4 regions of the Tessaracoccus pujii genome follow, and region 1 is predicted to be linked to each of the others. Evidence: riboswitches for the same ligand, from Rfam matches in the RefSeq annotation. Region 1 holds a riboswitch; each other region holds the start of a gene.
The links. Region 1 has a riboswitch for thiamine pyrophosphate ahead of ACX1D0_RS00565 (ABC transporter substrate-binding protein). Riboswitches for the same ligand answer to the same signal wherever they lie in the genome.
Positions count from the first base shown of each region.

Region 2: another riboswitch for thiamine pyrophosphate. It lies ahead of ACX1D0_RS10000 (ABC transporter substrate-binding protein); the one in region 1 lies ahead of ACX1D0_RS00565 (ABC transporter substrate-binding protein).
Region 3: another riboswitch for thiamine pyrophosphate. It lies ahead of thiS (sulfur carrier protein ThiS); the one in region 1 lies ahead of ACX1D0_RS00565 (ABC transporter substrate-binding protein).
Region 4: another riboswitch for thiamine pyrophosphate. It lies ahead of ACX1D0_RS09010 (thiamine ABC transporter substrate-binding protein); the one in region 1 lies ahead of ACX1D0_RS00565 (ABC transporter substrate-binding protein).

Region 1 covers NZ_CM137012.1:120,852-124,929, forward strand. The annotation lists gene ACX1D0_RS00565 (ABC transporter substrate-binding protein) at 1-855, opposite strand, end outside; TPP riboswitch at 845-941, opposite strand; gene ACX1D0_RS00570 (hypothetical protein) at 1,067-1,246, shown strand; gene ACX1D0_RS00575 (DinB family protein) at 1,321-1,842, shown strand; gene ACX1D0_RS00580 (Gfo/Idh/MocA family protein) at 1,963-3,183, shown strand; gene ACX1D0_RS00585 (choice-of-anchor Q domain-containing protein) at 3,245-4,078, opposite strand, start outside.
Region 2 covers NZ_CM137012.1:2,052,613-2,056,690, forward strand. The annotation lists gene ACX1D0_RS09990 (Gfo/Idh/MocA family protein) at 1-1,163, shown strand, start outside; gene ACX1D0_RS09995 (TIM barrel protein) at 1,343-2,173, shown strand; TPP riboswitch at 2,292-2,390, shown strand; gene ACX1D0_RS10000 (ABC transporter substrate-binding protein) at 2,419-3,423, shown strand; gene ACX1D0_RS10005 (ABC transporter permease) at 3,488-4,078, shown strand, end outside.
Region 3 covers NZ_CM137012.1:2,524,821-2,528,898, forward strand. The annotation lists gene ACX1D0_RS11990 (NAD(+) synthase) at 1-1,554, opposite strand, end outside; TPP riboswitch at 1,610-1,717, shown strand; gene thiS (sulfur carrier protein ThiS) at 1,821-2,015, shown strand; gene thiF (sulfur carrier protein ThiS adenylyltransferase ThiF) at 2,016-2,657, shown strand; gene ACX1D0_RS12005 (thiazole synthase) at 2,650-3,441, shown strand; gene thiH (2-iminoacetate synthase ThiH) at 3,441-4,078, shown strand, end outside.
Region 4 covers NZ_CM137012.1:1,848,008-1,852,085, forward strand. The annotation lists gene ACX1D0_RS09000 (ABC1 kinase family protein) at 1-692, shown strand, start outside; gene disA (DNA integrity scanning diadenylate cyclase DisA) at 731-1,768, shown strand; TPP riboswitch at 1,811-1,915, shown strand; gene ACX1D0_RS09010 (thiamine ABC transporter substrate-binding protein) at 1,944-3,005, shown strand; gene ACX1D0_RS09015 (ABC transporter permease) at 2,984-4,078, shown strand, end outside.

The DNA.
Region 1 (4,078 bases):
GAAGCCCGGGTTGGCGTCGATGAGGATCTGGGCGGCCTCGTCGGGGCTTTCGGCGGCGAACTCGTAGCCGCGGACCAGGGCGGTCACGAACGCGCGTGCCTGGTCCGGGTGCTCCGAGATCCAGTCCGGGCTCCCGGACACGATGACGTTGTAGGTGTCGGGGAAGCCGTAGTCGGTGTAGTGGAAGTAGCGCAGGGGGTAGCCGCGGTGCTCCGCCTCGATGCCCTCCCAGGCGAGGAAGGGGACCGTGAAGTCCGCGCGGTCTGCGTAGAGGGCCTCGTACGCGGACGTGCCCAGGGTGACCGTCTCGAAGTCCCCGGCGCCGCCGTCGGCCTGAATGACCCGCTGCATCATGAGTTCCTCGGCAGGTTCACCGAATCCGGCGTAGGTGCGGCCGTCGAGGTCGGCCGGGCGGGCGATGCCGCCGTCGGCCTTGACCGCGATTGCGGTGGCCCACTTCTGCAGCACGGCCATGACGGAGACGATCTCGGCGCCGGCGGCCTTCGCGACGGTGAAGTTGCTCTGGAAGCTGACCCCGAACTCAGCCTGGCCGGCGTCGATCAACTGGTCGGGTAGCGACTGGTTGAACGGCAGGAGTTCCACCTCGATCCCGGCCTCGTCGAAGTAGCCGCGCTCGAGTGCCACGTACAGGCCGGTGTGGTTGGTGTTGGGGGTCCAGTCGAGGGCGAAGCGCACGACGGTGGTGTCGTCGGGGATCGCGGCGCCGGCGTCGGGCCCGCATCCGGTGACGCCCAGGGTGACGGCGGCGAGTGTGGCGAGGGCGGCGATGAGCCGGCGCCACGGCCCGGATTTCGTGGCGCGTCGGGGGATGGTGGGGAGCGTAAACGTGGTCACAGGACAGTTCCTCCGTCAGAATTACCTGAATCAGGTTCGCGGGTGTGTTCTCAGCCCCTCGTCTGGGGGCACCCCGTGTCGCGGGCCAGTCTAGGGGATCCTCGGCCGCACGCTCGACCGGCTCCCGCAAGGTGGACCGAGTCCTCAGGCCGAGACCCTGGAGGCCGTATCGCCTGAACATCTCGCCCCTGCGCAGGCCGTACTGCACGAAGTGGCAGCCGGGCCCGGCATAGACCTGCACGGCCTGCCCGTCGATGTCGCTCTCGGCGGCCTGTGCAATCGGGACAGCACCGCGGACGCTTCGAACCACTCGATGGTCCCGTCGCAGCACTCGATGGCATGGATCGACGGCCTGGACTGGTCGCGCAGCGCCGCAGCCCTGACCCCCTGACGTACCCGGTTCATGCAACAGGTCCGGTGTCGGCCCCTCCACCGGCGCCCGTGGTGTGTGCGTAGTGTGGACTGGTGGCTGTGGACCCCGAGGCCCGCGCGGAACTGGAATGGATGCGGGAGGACTTCGACCGCTTGATAGCGGGCGCCGCCGACGCGCGGCTGGACGCACGCACCATTGGCACGAGGTGGACCAACCGGGAGATGCTGTTCCACCTGTGGTTCGGTCAGCGAATCGCCAGGGTGTTCATCCCCTTGATCGGTGGCTTCTCGCGCCTGCCGCCTGGCGCATCGCGAGCATGGGCCAGGCTCCTGGCCGCCGCCAGCCGGCCTTACGGGTGGATCAACTATGCGGCAAGCGCCGCGGGTGGGCGTGTGGTGCCACTCAGGCTGATCCAAGGGTGGATGCGCCGCGACACCTCCTGGTTGATCGGCTGGGCGGACGGGGCCACGCCGGCGGAGCTCGGGCGGGGGATGAGCGTGCCGGAGAACTGGGATCCGTACTTCCAGCCGTGGATGAACCGAGCCGACGTGCTCAGGTGGGCTCCTCGGCACTACCGGCATCACCGGGCCCAACTCACACTGGAGCTGCGCTGAGGCCCGTCGATCTGACGGTCGCACAGGTCGAGCATGGAGCGCGGAGGGGGCGTCAGTGGGTAACTTTGCAGTCGCCGCGTCGCCGCGGCCCACGCATTCAGTCGAAAGGACTGCACCCTCATGAAGATCGGTGTCATCGGAACCGGCCAGTTCGCCCGGAGTTTCATCAGCCTCTGGCAGTTGCACCCAGCCGTCGAGGAGGTCTACGTCACCGACCTCGTTCCGGAGCGGGCCGCGCAGCACGTCGAGCAGTACGGCCTGGCCGGGAGTTTCGCGGACGTCGACGCCCTGTTGGCCTCCGATGTGGACTCGGTGGCGATCATGACGCAGCGCTGGAGCCACGGTGAGCTGGCCCTCAAGGCGCTCGAGGCGGGCAAGAACGTCTACTCGGCGGTCCCGATGGCCATCAGCGCGGAGGAGATCGCAGCCATCGTCGCCAAGGTCGAGGAGACCGGCCTGATCTACATGATGGGGGAGACCAGCTACTACAACCCCGCCGTGATCTACGCGCGCAAGCGGATCGCCGACGGCGAATTGGGCCGCGTTTTCTACTCCGAGGGCGATTACGTCCACGACATGGACAACGGATTCTCCGCCGCCTACCAGTTCAGCGGCGGGGAGGACTGGAAGCCGACCGCCAGCTACCCGCCCATGCTGTATCCGACCCACGCCATCGGCGGCGTGCTCGGGGCGCTGCCCACCTACGCCACCTCCGTGTCGTGCCTCGGCATCGTCGACACAGGGACCGACGGCATCTTCGACAAGTCCATCTCCCGCTGGGGCAACGACTTCTCCAACATGACCGCCCTGTTCGAGCTCGCCGACGGCGGCGCGATGCGCACCAACGAGTTCCGCCGGGTGGGCTACTGGAAGGGCCACGAGTCCCGGTTCCGCTTCTATGGCACCGAGGAGGTCTTCGAGCAGTCCGGCGACGGCGCGACCCTGAGCGTCAAGACCGAAGGCGAGGACTACGCCAAGGGCGCGACGCTCGACGTGAGCGACCTGCTCGCCACCGGGCCCGGCGAGCTGCCGGAGGGCTTCGGTGACGTGGATCCTGCGCTGATGCAGAGCTTCGCCTCCGGTAGCGCCAAGGTGCAGGACCGCGCGCGCCTGCCGCGCGAGTTCGACGGCGCCCACAACGGTCACGAGGGCAGCCACCACTACCTCGCCGACGACTTCGTCCGCGCCGTGACCACGGCCACCCAGCCCCCCGTCAACGCCTGGCGGGCGGCCCGGTTCACCCTGCCCGGGGTCGTCGCCTTCGAGTCCGCACGCCAGAACGGGGCGCGGCTCCCGATCCCAGACCACGGCGACGGCCCGGCCGATCCCGGCTGGGACTGACCCCGGTAGCAGCGTGGAGGCGAGCCACCCGCCGACGTGCTACCCGGCCTGCTGGGTCAGGTCACGGCACCTCCACCTCGAAGGCCCCGGCGTCGGGACCGGCGCCCTGCGGACGCGCGACGCCGCGCTGGTCCGTGGCGGGTGCCGCCCCCGCATCGCCCGCGTCGATGGCGGGGCTACCGGGCAGCAGCGAGTGGGTGAGCGTCGGTCCGCCGTTGTCGGCGAGCGGCCCGAGGAGCGCGTCCGCGACGACGACGTCCGTGTCGGACGCCTCGCCGCACGATGCATCCCCGAGCACGTTGGCGCCGCCCGACTCCATTGCGAACGGACCGCCGTAGAAGATGACGCACTCGTCGCCCGTGTTCCCGGACACCAAGGAGCCCTGGATCGTGGCCCGGCCGTCCAGGGCGCCGAACGAGCCGAGGAACAGCCCGCCCGCGGTTCCCCCGGGTGAGCTGTTGCCGGTAACGGTCGAGGACGAGACAGTCAGGGCGCCGTCGGTGTGGAACACCCCGCCCCCGTGCCAGCCCGTCGACGCGTTGCCGCTGATCGTGCTGTTGACGATCGTCGTGTCGCCGAGCGACCGGATGCCGCCGCCGACGTCGTTTGAGGAGTTGCCGCTGACGGTCGAGCGCTCGATGGTGATGGTGGAGTTGAAGAACCCGTACACCCCGCCCCCGGCGCCGCCGGTCACGGAGTTGTCTCGCACCGTGCTGTCGCGCAGCACGAGCGTGGCGCCTTCGCCGGTGTAGATCCCGGCCCCGCCCTTCCAGAAGTCGATGCCACCGGTGGTGACCTCGCTGTCAGCGACCACGACGTGGTCGAGCGTCAGGTTCCCATTGTTGAGCACGCCGCCGGCGAGGTCGAAGCCGTAGCCGTCGCGCAGCGTGAGCCC
Region 2 (4,078 bases), 1.4 Mb from region 1:
CCAAGGCGCTTCGCATCGCAATGATCGGCAGCGGCCTCATGGCGAAGTCGCACACCCTCGGATTCCGCAACGTCGAGGCGGTGTACGGCGAGTTGCCGCTGAAGCCCGAGCTGAGCATCCTCATTGATGCCAACGAGAAGATGGCGGAGGATGGCGCTCGGACGCTCGGCTACGCGAAGTGGGGCACAGATTGGCGTGACGCCGTCGCGGACCCCGACATTGACCTGGTCGACATCGTCACCCCGAACTGGCTGCACTTCGAGATCGCCATGGCGGCCATCGCGGCCGGCAAGGACGTGTACTGCGAGAAGCCCCTCGCCCTCACTGCGGCCGACGCGGAGACCATGTACCTGGCCGCCAAGGAAGCCGGCGTCCGTACCATCGTGGGGTTCAACTACGTGCGGAACCCGGCGATTGAGTACGCCAAGGAGCTCATCTCCTCAGGAGCGCTCGGCGACATCTGGGCCTTCAAGGCCACGTTCGCGCTTGACGCCGTCACGGACCCGAGTGTGCCGTTCACGTGGCGCTTCGAAAGGGCACGGGCAGGCTCTGGTGCCCTGGGCGACCTCGGCGCCCATATCGTCGCCCTCGCCCACGAACTGGTCGGGCCGATCAAGACGGTCAGCGCTCTCAGCACGACGGTCATCACCGAACGCCCCGAACCCGCTGGAGTCTTCGGATACGGCACCAAGGCCGCGGAGAGCGCCCCGCTTCGCCAGGTCGAGAATGACGACATCATCCAGTTCCTGGCACAGTTCGCCAGCGGCGCTGTCGGCACATTCGAGGCGAGCCGGGTCGCGACCGGGCGCGCCTACGAGCTAGCCGTCGAGGTCACCGGAAGCAAGGGCGCCCTGCGCTTCACGCAGCAGGACGCCTACAAGCTGGAGCTCTACCTGGCAGAGGGTGACGAGCTGCAGCGCGGATTCCGTGACGTCCCGATGGGCCCTGGTCACGGCGACTACGGGAAGTTCTGGCCATTCGCCGGGGCCCCGCTGGGCGTTCACGAGCTGAAGGTGATCGAGATCCACGAGCTGATCGATGCCCTCTCGTCCGACCGTGATCCCATGCCAGGTTTCGAGGACGCGTGGCGCGTCAGCGTCGTCCTCGATGCGGTCGAGGAGTCGGCGGCCGGGCGGCGCTGGGTTGACGTACCCGGAGTCTGACACACGGATCTCGCGTCGTCCTCGCTGGCTGGCTGTTTGACAACGGAGGGACATCCGCCCTCAGGCACGACGCGAGCCTGTCGGTTGGGGCTCCGGGACCTGGAACCCCAACCGACTACCCAATTATCGCTGCGAGTCGAGCCACAGCGGCCCGTGCTGACACGAGGAAGACAGACCAAATGACGGAGAACTTGAAGGCCACTTCGCCGGATAGCGACCAGACTGCGCGGTCAACGACCGGATACCGGCTGGCTGCCAGCGCCGAGATGATCTACCTGGACTTGCCGTTCATCGACAGGGTTCGGCGTATCCATGACCGTGGCCTGCTCGTCGAGATCTGGGGCTGGGCGGACAAGGACATCGAAGCTCTCGCCGCGTCCCCAGCCTCGATTGTCTCCATGACCGGGTATCTCAGCGGCAACCTCACCGAGGACGACGGGATCGCGACGTTCCTCTCGACGGCCGAGAGGTCGATCGAGGTAGCCAAAATGCTCAACTGCCCGAGCCTTAACGTGCATGGCACCGGCCTGGGCGAGGGAGGTCTCCCGGTCAGGCCTGTCGACGTCGTCACTCCCGCCATGTGGCTTCGCGCAGCCGACACCCTGCGCCTCCTGGCCGATCTGGGTGCGAAGCACGACAAGGTGTTCACCTTGGAGAACCTGAACCTTCCGGTGGACCACCCCGGTACACCGTTCGCGCTGGCCAGTGACACAAGAACCCTGGTGTCCGCCGTCAACTCCCCGAATCTCAGAATGAACCTGGACCTCTACCACGCCCAGATCGGTGAGGGGAACCTGATTGAACTGGTCAAGGCGAGCCAGCCGTGGATCGGCGAGATCCAGGTCGCGGACGTCCCAGGGCGCTGCGAACCCGGCACAGGCGAACTCAACTACGCCGCGGTCGCCCGCGTGCTGAGAGACATTGGCTACACCGGCGTGGTCGCGATGGAGGCCTTCGCCAAAGGCGATTCGGACGCTGCCCTGGATGCCTTCACGGCAGCCTTCGCCTGACCGCCGCGGGAGATCCTCACGTTGCGATTGTGGGGGCACTTCCAGCCTCGCGGAAAGCGCCGAACGGCGAAGGCTCGCCGAACCCGCCCCCGGCCAGCCACAGGGCGCCCGTAGACTCGCCCGCGACACGGGGTGCCCCCGCAGATGAGGGGCTGAGAACACACCCGCGAACCTGATTCAGGTAATTCTGACGGAGGAACTGTCCTGTGACCACCCGTACGCTCCCCCCTCCTTGGCGTCGATTCGTGACCGCCCTCGCCACCATCACCGTAGTCACTCTGGGTTCCGCCGGGTGTGGACCCGACGCCGGTGCCGCGATCTCCGCCGACACCACCGCGGTGCGCTTCGCCCTCGACTGGACCCCCAACACCAACCACACCGGCATGTACGTGGCACTTGAACGCGGCTACTTCGACGAGACCGGGATCGAGGTGGAACTCCTGCCGTTCAACCAGTCCCTGCCCGACCAGCTGATCGACGCCGGCCAAGCCGAGTTCGGCATCAGCTTCCAGAGCAACTTCACGGTCGCGAAGGCCGCGGGCGCCGAGGTCGTCTCCGTCATGGCCGTGCTGCAGAAGTGGGCCACCGCCATCGCCGTGAAGGCCGACGGCGGCATCGCCCGCCCGGCCGACCTCGACGGACGCACCTACGCCGGATTCGGTGAACCTGCCGAGGAACTCATGATGCAACGGGTCATCCAGGCCGACGGCGGCGCAGGGGCCTTCGAGACGGTCACCCTGGGCACGTCCGCCTACGAGGCCCTCTACGCAGACCGCGCGGACTTCACGGTCCCCTTCCTCGCCTGGGAGGGCATCGAGGCGGAGCACCGGGGCTACCCGCTGCGCTACTTCCATTACACCGACTACGGCTTCCCCGACACCTACAACGTGATCGTGTCCGGGAGCCCAGAATGGATCTCGGAGCACCCGGACGAGGCACGCGCGTTCGTGACCGCCCTGGTCCGCGGCTACGAGTTCGCCGCCGACAGCCCCGACGAGGCCGCCCAGATCCTCATCGACGCCAACCCCGGCTTCTTCACCGACACCGATCTCGTCATCGAAAGCCAGCGCATGCTCTCCGACGAATACCTCACCGACGACGCAGGACGCGTGGGCACCCAGACCGAAGACACGTGGCAGCAATACGGTCGCCTCCTCGTCGACAACGGCCTCCTCGACGGCCCCGACGGCCGGCCGCTGACCACCGAACCGGACTGGGCCGACTACTTCACCGATGACCTCATCGGCTGACCGGGCCGGACGAGGCGGGCGCCTTCGCGACTGCGAACCCCTCCGGGTGGGATGGCCGGTGGGGGTGAGCGTGGCCGTCCTGCTGACGCTGTGGGAGCTCGCGGTGGCGGTGTTCCAGCCCCGGCCATCGATCCTGCCGCCACCGAGCCGCATCGTCGAGCAGGCGCTCCTCCACGCCCCCGAGCTGGCCGAGCACACCTTGGCCACCCTCATCGTGACCCTGGCGGGGTTCACCTGCTCGCTCGCCTTCAGCTGGGCGGTGGCCATCACCGTCGACTTCAACGACACCCTGCGCCGGGCGATCACCCCGCTCCTCGTCGCGTCCCAAACCATCCCGATCATCGCGATCGCGCCCCTGATGATCCTGTGGTTCGGGTTCGGTCTGCTGCCGAAGGTACTGCTCGTGGTGCTCGTCACGTTCTTCCCCATGCTGCTGGGGCTGATCGAGGCCTTCCGCGCCACGCCCTCCGGGAAGGCGGAACTCCTCGCGAGCATGGGAGCCACCCGCTGGCAGCAGTTTCGATTCCTGCGGCTGCCTCAGGCAATACCGGCGTTCTTCACCTCGCTGCGGATCGCCGTCACCTACGCCGTCGTCGGCGCCATCTTCGCCGAGTACGCCGGCTCCACCGCCGGCCTCGGCGTCTACATGGCAGTC
Region 3 (4,078 bases), 900 kb from region 1:
CACCCCGGTGTTCACGGCGTAGTGGCTCATCTGATCACCCACCCCGTAGGTGCACCAGCCGAGCGCGAGCTCGGACAGGTCTCCGGTGCCCAGCACGATCCCGCCGCGCTGGTTGGCGGCGCGGAAGAGAAAGTCCGTCCTTATGCCTGCCTGCACGTTCTCGAACGTGACGTCGTAGACGGGCTGCCCGTCGCCGGCCGGGTGGCCGAGGTCCTTGAGCAGCTGGGTGGCCATGGGCGTGATGTCCACCGTCTCGAACGTGACGCCCAACGCCTCGGCCAGCAGCGTGGCGTTGTTCTTCGTGTGCGACGACGTGGCGAAGCCGGGCAGCGTGAACGCCAGGATGTGGGTGCGCGGCAGCGACAGCCTGTCGCACGCCTTGGCCGCGACGATCAACGCGTGCGTGGAATCCAGGCCCCCGCTCACGCCGATCACGATCTTCGGCGCCTTCGACGCATCGCCCCCGCCGATGGCCTTCATGCGCCGCTCGAGCCCTGAGACCTGGATGTTGTAGGCCTCGTAGCAGTCGTGATTCAAGCGGGCCGGGTCGTCGGGCACGAACGGGAAGCGGTCGTGCGGGCGGCGCAGCCCCAGATCCCCCGAGGGTGGCCGGACCGCGAACTCGATGCTCCGGTACTCCCCCACCCCCACCGCGCGCCGGTTGTCCTCGAACGAGCCCTGACGGATGCGCTCCTGACGAAGGCGGTCCAGGTCCAGGTCGACGACGGTGCGCTGGGCCGCGTGCGGGAAGCGTTCGGTCTGGCCGAGGAGATCGCCCATCTCGTAGACCATCGTCATGCCGTCCCAGGACAGGTCCGTGGTGGATTCGCCGAAGCTGGCCGCGGCGTACAGATAGGCGGAGTTGTTGCGGGCACTCGACGAGCGGGCCAGCAGGTGCCGGTCCTCGGCGCGGCCCACGGTGATGGGGGAGGCGGAGAGGTTGAGTTGCACCGTCGCACCGGCCAGCGACGCCAGAGACGACGGAGGCACCGGCACCCACATGTCCTCGCACACCTCCACGTGCACCGTGAGGCCGGGCACGTCGCGCGCGTCGAACAGCAGATCGGTGCCGAACGGCACCTCGCCGAACTCGGCGGGCCAGCCGGGACGGTGGAGCGTGCCGAGGTCCAGGTCCGCACCGTCGGCGAACCAACGCTTCTCGTAGAACTCGCGATAGTTGGGGAGGTACGCCTTGGGCACCACGCCGAGCACGTGCCCGCGGTGGATCACCACCGCGCAGTTGTAGAGCCTGTTGCCCGCGCGCAGGGGCGCGCCCACCACGAGCAGCGGCAGGAGGTCCGCCGTCGCGTCCGCCAGTTCGACGACGGCGCGGTCCACCGCGTCGAGCAGTACGTCCTGCAGCAGGAGGTCGTCGATGGCGTAGCCCGAGAGCGACAGCTCCGGGAACACCGCGACCGCCACCCCGTCGTCGTGGCAGGCCCTGGCCTCCACCGCGATCGCGTGCGCGTTGGCCGACGGGTCGGCCAGGGTGACCGGGAGCGTGCAGGCCGCGACCCGCGCGAACCCGTGCCGGTAGAGCGAGGTGAACTCCATGGGCGTCAGTCTTGCACGGAGGATTGTGCCCCACCTGCGAGTTGCACTAGCGTGACCCTCGGACGCGGGGTGCCGCCGTGACGCTAGGTCACTGTCGGCTGAGATCACACCCGTTGAACCTGATCCAGTTAGCACTGGCGAAGGGACGTCGTGTGATTTCTCACCCCTCGTCATCGGCCATGCCCTGTCGGCAGGCCGAGCGCTCCGCCCACAGGGGTCGAGCGCCGTCCACGGACGCCGGCTCGCCCGGCGAAGGAGGTGTAGCTGTGCGGGTGAACGGTGAGGAGATCCCAGGAGCCGCCGGCCAGTCCCTGCTCGACCTGCTGACCAGTCGGGGATTCGACGTGCACAGGGTCGCGGTGGAGCTCGGCGGGCAGATCGTGCCCCGGGCCAGGTACGACTCGGTGCGCGTCGGCCACGACGACATCGTCGAGGTCGTCGCGTTCGTCGGGGGCGGGTAGATGGGCGCCACCGCCGTCCGGGACGCCTATGTCGAGGGGCTCATCGACCGCCACGGCTGCGACGTGTACGAGCGGCTCGCCCGGGCCCGCGTCGCGATCGCCGGCCTCGGCGGGCTCGGCTCCCACATCGCATTCGCGCTGACCCGGCTGGGTGTGGGGCACCTGCGCCTCATCGACTTCGACATCGTCGAGATGTGCAACCTGAACCGCCAGAACTACCTCCTGCGGCACATCGGCATGCCGAAGACCGAAGCGCTCGCGGAGCAGCTCACAGCGATCAGCCCCCTGACCACGGTGGACATCGTCACCGTGAAGCTCACCCCTGACAACGTACCGACCCTGCTCACCGGATTCGACGTGGTGTGCGAGGCGTTCGACCTCGCCGACCAGAAGGCGATGCTGGTCAGCAGCCTGCTGGCCGACGTGCCCGACACGCCACTGGTGTCGGGCTCCGGGATGGCCGGCTACGGCAGCTCCAACACCATCACGACGAGGAGGGCCCTGGACCGGCTGTACCTCTCCGGGGATCTGGAGAGCGGGGCGACGGCGGGTCGAGGCCTCATGGCGCCCCGCGTGCAGCTGTGCGCGGCCCATCAGGCCAACACGGTGCTGCGGCTGCTGCTGGGACACGCCGATGTCTAGCGCGACGCTCGCCCCGACCGCCGTCGGGGATTGGTCGCTGGGTGGGCGCAGCTTCGGTTCCCGGCTGATCCTGGGGTCCGGCAAGTTCTCGCTGCCGCTGATCCGCGCCGTCGTCGACAACGGCGGCGCCGAGATCGTCACCGTCGCCCTGCGCCGCGCCAACGCCGGGGGGCTCGAGGACATCCTCGACCACATCCCCGGTTCGGTGACGCTGCTGCCGAACACCTCGGGCGCCCGCACAGCCGACGAGGCCGTCCGGATCGCGCGGCTGGCCCGGGAACTGGGCTGCGGAGATTTCGTGAAGGTCGAGGTGATCAACGACTCGAAGTACCTGTTCCCGGACAACGCGGAGACGGTCCGCGCCACCGAGATCCTCGCCGCCGACGGCTTCGTCGTGCTGCCCTACATGCATCCCGACCTGGTCGTCGCCCGGGCCCTGGTGTCGGCGGGCGCGGCGGCCGTGATGCCGCTGGGCGCCCCGATCGGCAGCAACAAGGGCCTGGTGGCGCGCGAGTTCATCCGGATCCTGATCGAGGAGATCGACCTGCCGATCATCGTCGACGCCGGCATCGGCCGCCCCTCTCAGGCGTGCGAGGCCATCGAGCTGGGTGCCGCCGCCGTGATGTGCAACACGGCCATCGCGACGGCCGCGGACGTCGGGCGCATGGCGACCGCGTTCCGGCTGGCGGTCGAGGCGGGCCGGGCCGGGCACCTGGCAGGCCCGGGGCGCGTCCTCGACCGGGCGGAGGCCTCCAGCCCGCTCACCGGATTCCTGGAGGACTGATGGCCGTCGCGCTGCGCGACCCCATGTCGTACCGCCCGGGCATGGAGTCGCTGGAGTCGCCGGTGATGGCGGAGGTGATGGCCGCGGTCGCCGGATACCATCCGGGCCACTACGGCGAGGCCGACGTGCGGGCCGCGCTCGCCCGGGACGAGGTGACGACCGAGGACTTCGCCGCGTTGCTGTCGCCGGCCGCCGACCCGCACCTGGAGGCCATGGCGGCCAGGGCGCGGGAGCTGACCCTCCGCCACCACGGCAACGGGATCGCGATGTTCACGCCCCTGTACCTGGCCAACTACTGCCAGAACGAGTGCACCTACTGCGGGTTCAGCGCCTCCAACCGGATCCACCGGGCGTCGCTGACGCCGGAGGAGATGGAGGCGGAGCTGGCGGAGATCGCCGCCACCGGCCTCCAGGAGGTGCTGCTGCTGACCGGCGAGTCCGAGCAGCGTTCCGGCGTGCGGTTCATCGGCGAGGCGGCGGAGAAGGCGGCGCGCCACTTCGCCGTCGTCGGCATCGAGGTGCAGCCGCTCAACACCGAGGACTACGCCTACCTGCACGACCGCGGCGTGGACTACGTGGCCGTCTACCAGGAGACCTACGACCTCGACACCTATTCGCGGGTGCACCTGTTCGGCCC
Region 4 (4,078 bases), 1.6 Mb from region 1:
GCCACCCCACGGCGGACTACGACGCGGCCGCCTTCCGCGACGACGTGTCGCACCTGGTCTCCTCCACCCTCTCCATGGGCGCGGACCTGCAGGCCGGCAGTGTGCTGATGCAGCTGGCGCGGGTCTCCGGCGTGCACGGCCTGCGCCCGCCGGCGGAGATGACGCTCGTGGCCAAGGCGCTGCTCAACCTCGACCAGGCCACCCAGCACCTGGACCCGAAGTTCACACCCATCGAGGCCATCCGGGCCAACCTGCCCACCATCCTCACCGCGGGCCTGAAGCCCGGCGCCGGGCAGACCCTGCTGGGCACCATCGAGGGCAAGGAGTTTCTGGAGCGCCTGCCCAGACGCGCCAACCGCCTCATGGACGCGCTCACCGAGGGCGAACTGGCGTTCAAGATCGACGCGTTCGATGAGAGCCGGATGCTGATGGTGCTGCAGCAGGTGGCCAACCGCCTGTCGACCGCCCTGATCCTCGCGGCCATCACCATCGCGGCGGCCCTGCTGATGTTCGCCGACGTCGGTCCCCGCCTCCTGGGCTATCCGGCGCTGGGCACCGTCTTCTTCCTGCTCGCGGCCGTCGGCGGCCTGGTGATGGTGGCCACCATCCTCTGGCACGACCGCCCTGTCCGCCGCAACGTCAAGCGCACGGACCGAAAGGCCCGGCTCTCGGACGACCCCGGACGCTCCTAGCGGCCCCTACACTGGGCGGATCACCACGGGGAGGTGCGTTGCCCAAGTCCACGGTCCGTCGCTATCTGAAACTGCTCGCGCCCGGCACCCCGCTCCGCGCGGGCCTGGACCGGATTCTGCTCGGGGGAACCGGCGCCCTGATCGTGCTGGGCAACAACGCGAAGGTGCACCAGGTGTGCTCGGGAGGCTTCCAGATCGGGGTCGAGTGCACCGAGCAGGCACTGCGCGAGCTCGCCAAGCTGGACGGTGCCATCATCCTGTCGACGGATCTCTCCACCATCATCGCGGCCGGCGTGCACCTGGTGCCGGCCGGTGACCTCCCCACCGCGGAGACCGGAACCCGCCACCGCTCGGCCGACCGGACGGCCCAGGCCTCCGGTGTGCCCGTGGTGACGGTGTCGGCCTCCATGTCCACCGTCTCGCTCTTCCTCGAGGGCCGGCGCCACGTCGTCGAGACCGCCCCCCAGGTGATCAGCCGGGCCAACCAGACCCTGGCCACCCTGGCACGGGTGGTCACGCGGCTGGGTGACCTGATGGATCAGTTCACCGCCCTCGAGATCGGCGAGCAGGTGACGCTACGGGACCTCACTCACGTGGTGCACCGCCTGGAGCTCACGCGCAGGTTGTCCTCCGAGATGCAGTTCCACGCCGACGTCCTCGGCGTCGAGGGACGCATGGTGGCCATGCAGCACGCTGAACTCGCCACGAGTTTCGACGGTGTCGCGGGGCTCCTGACAGAGGACTACGCGCACAACCTCGACGAGCCGGCGGAGTTCGACCTGGCGCGCCTGCACAATTTCTCCACCGAGGAACTGTTCAGCGGCCAGCTGGTGGCCCAGCGCCTCGGTTTCGGCTCGAACCCGCCCATGGAACAGCTGCTGACCACCCGCGGCGTCAGGCTCCTCACCATGGTCGGCCGCCTGCCGTCGCCTCTGGTGGCCAAGCTCGTGGACCGGTTCACCCTCCAGGAGCTGTCCGGGGCCCCGGTGAGCTCCCTGCTCGAGGTGGAGGGCATCGGACAGCTCCGCGCGCGCCAGATTCGCGACGCGATGCTGCGGATCGCAGAGATCACCTGACGCGGACCCGTCTTCCGCCGGCGTCGCGACGGTATAGCCTGGGCGCACACACAGGGGAGCGCCACTGGGGCGCTGAGAGTGCGGGAAGCCGCAGACCCTCAACCTGATCCGGTTAGCACCGGCGTAGGGAGTGAGAATCTCCTCGGCCTCGCCGAGCCTCCGAAAGGAGACACGTATGTCCAGGACGTCCACCACCAGGACCCTTGCCGCCTCGGTCGCGGCGCTCGCCCTCGTCGCCTGCGCGGGCTCGCCGCAGTCCACGACGACCACCGGCCCGTCCTCGGCAGCCGGGCCCACAGAGACCAGCACCCTCACCGTCTTCACCCACGACGCGTTCACGCTGCCGGACGAGCTGAAGGCCTCGTTCGCCGAGCAGACGGGCTACGACGTGACCTATACGACGCCGGGGGACGCGGGCGCGCTGGTCAACCAGCTGATCCTCACCAAGGACTCCCCGCTCGGCGACGTGGTGTTCGGTATCGACAACACCTTCGCGTCCCGTGCCTCGGACGAAGGCGTCCTGGCGCCGTACACCTCGCCGGCCGCGGCCACGGTGCCCGAGGAGTTCCAGGCCCCGGATCTCACCCCCGTCGACTACGGCGACGTCTGCATCAACGCGGACAAGGCCTGGTTCGAGGACCACGCCCTGCCCGTGCCGGTCACCCTCGACGACCTGGCTGAGCCCGAGTACAAGGACCTCCTGGTGGTCACCAACCCGGCGTCGTCGTCGCCGGGGTTGGCGTTCCTCATCGCCACCGTCGGCGCCAAGGGCGAGGGCTACCTGGAGTACTGGCGCTCGCTGATGGACAACGGCACCAAGATCGCCTCGGGCTGGACGGACGCCTACTACACCGACTTCTCCGGCGCCGACGGCAAGGGCCCCCGGCCGCTCGTCCTGTCCTACGCGACCTCGCCGGCCTTCACCGTCTCCGGCGACGAGTCCACGACCGTGGCCCTCTTGGAGACCTGTTTCCGGCAGGTCGAGTACGCGGGCGTGATCGCGGGCGCCGAGAACGAGGTGGGGGCCCGGAAGTTCATCGACTTCATGCTCACGCCTGAGGTCCAGGCGGCCATCCCGGAGAACCTCTACATGTTCCCCGTCGTCCCCGGGACCCCCCTTCCTGAGCAGTGGGAGAGGTTCGCCGCGCTGCCCGACGCGCCCATCGAGGTGCCGCAGGAGGAGATCGGCGCCTCCCGCGACGAGTGGATCCGGGCGTGGACCGACGCCACCAGTTGACCCGGGCACTGTGGCGGGGCGGGTGGGTGGTCGCCGCGGCGATCCCCGCCGCCTTCCTCGCGGTGTTCTTCGCCTGGCCGGCGGCCGCTCTCATCGCGCGCGGCTTCCACGACGGTGCCGCCTGGACGCTGGACGGGTTCACCGCGGTCTACAACTCCCCCCGCACCTGGCGGGCCGTCCGGTTCACCCTGGGCTCGGCCCTCGCCACGACGGCGGCCTGCCTTGCGCTGGGTCTCCCGGGCGCGTACGTGCTGTACCGGTGCAGCTTCCGCGGCCGCGACACCCTGCGCGCGCTGGTGGCGGTTCCGTTCGTGCTGCCGACGGTGGTGGCGGGTGTGGCGTTCGGCTCCCTGCTGCGCGAGGACGGCCTCCTCGGATGGCTCGGCCTGGGAGGCTCGGTGGCCGCCATTCTCGCCGCGATGGTGTTCTTCAACTATTCGGTGGTGGTGCGCGCCGTCGGCACCTTCTGGGCGCGTCTGGACCCTCGGCTGGGTCAGGCCGCCGCGACCCTGGGGGCCTCCCCGGCGCGTGTCCTCGCGACGGTGACCATCCCGACGCTGGCGCCGGCGCTCCTGTCGTCAGCCTCCCTGGTGTTCCTCTTCAGCGCCTCGTCCTACGGCATCGTGATGGTGCTGGGCGAGACGCGGTTCCAGACCGTCGAGACCGAGATCTGGTTCCTCACCACGCAGCTTCTGGATCTGCCGGCCGCGGCGGCGCTGTCCGTCGCCCAACTGGTGATCGTCACCGCCACCCTGTGGGTCAGTGGCCACGCCCAGGCGCGGATGACCCGCGCGCTGCGCCTGCATCCCGAGAGTGCAGGGGCGCGGCCCCTCTCCCTGGTCCGCGACTGGCCCGCGATCGCAGCGACCGTCGCGGTCGTCGTCGGGCTGCTGGCGCTGCCCCTGGCCAACCTCCTCTGGCGCTCCCTGACCGTCCAGGGGGAGTTCGGCCTCGCCAACTACCTCCGCCTGGCCACCGCCGACAGCCTCGGGGCGACCGTCTGGGAGGCGCTCCGCACGACGCTGGTGACCGCTCTGGCCGCCACCGCCGTGGCCCTCACGCTGGGCGTCCTG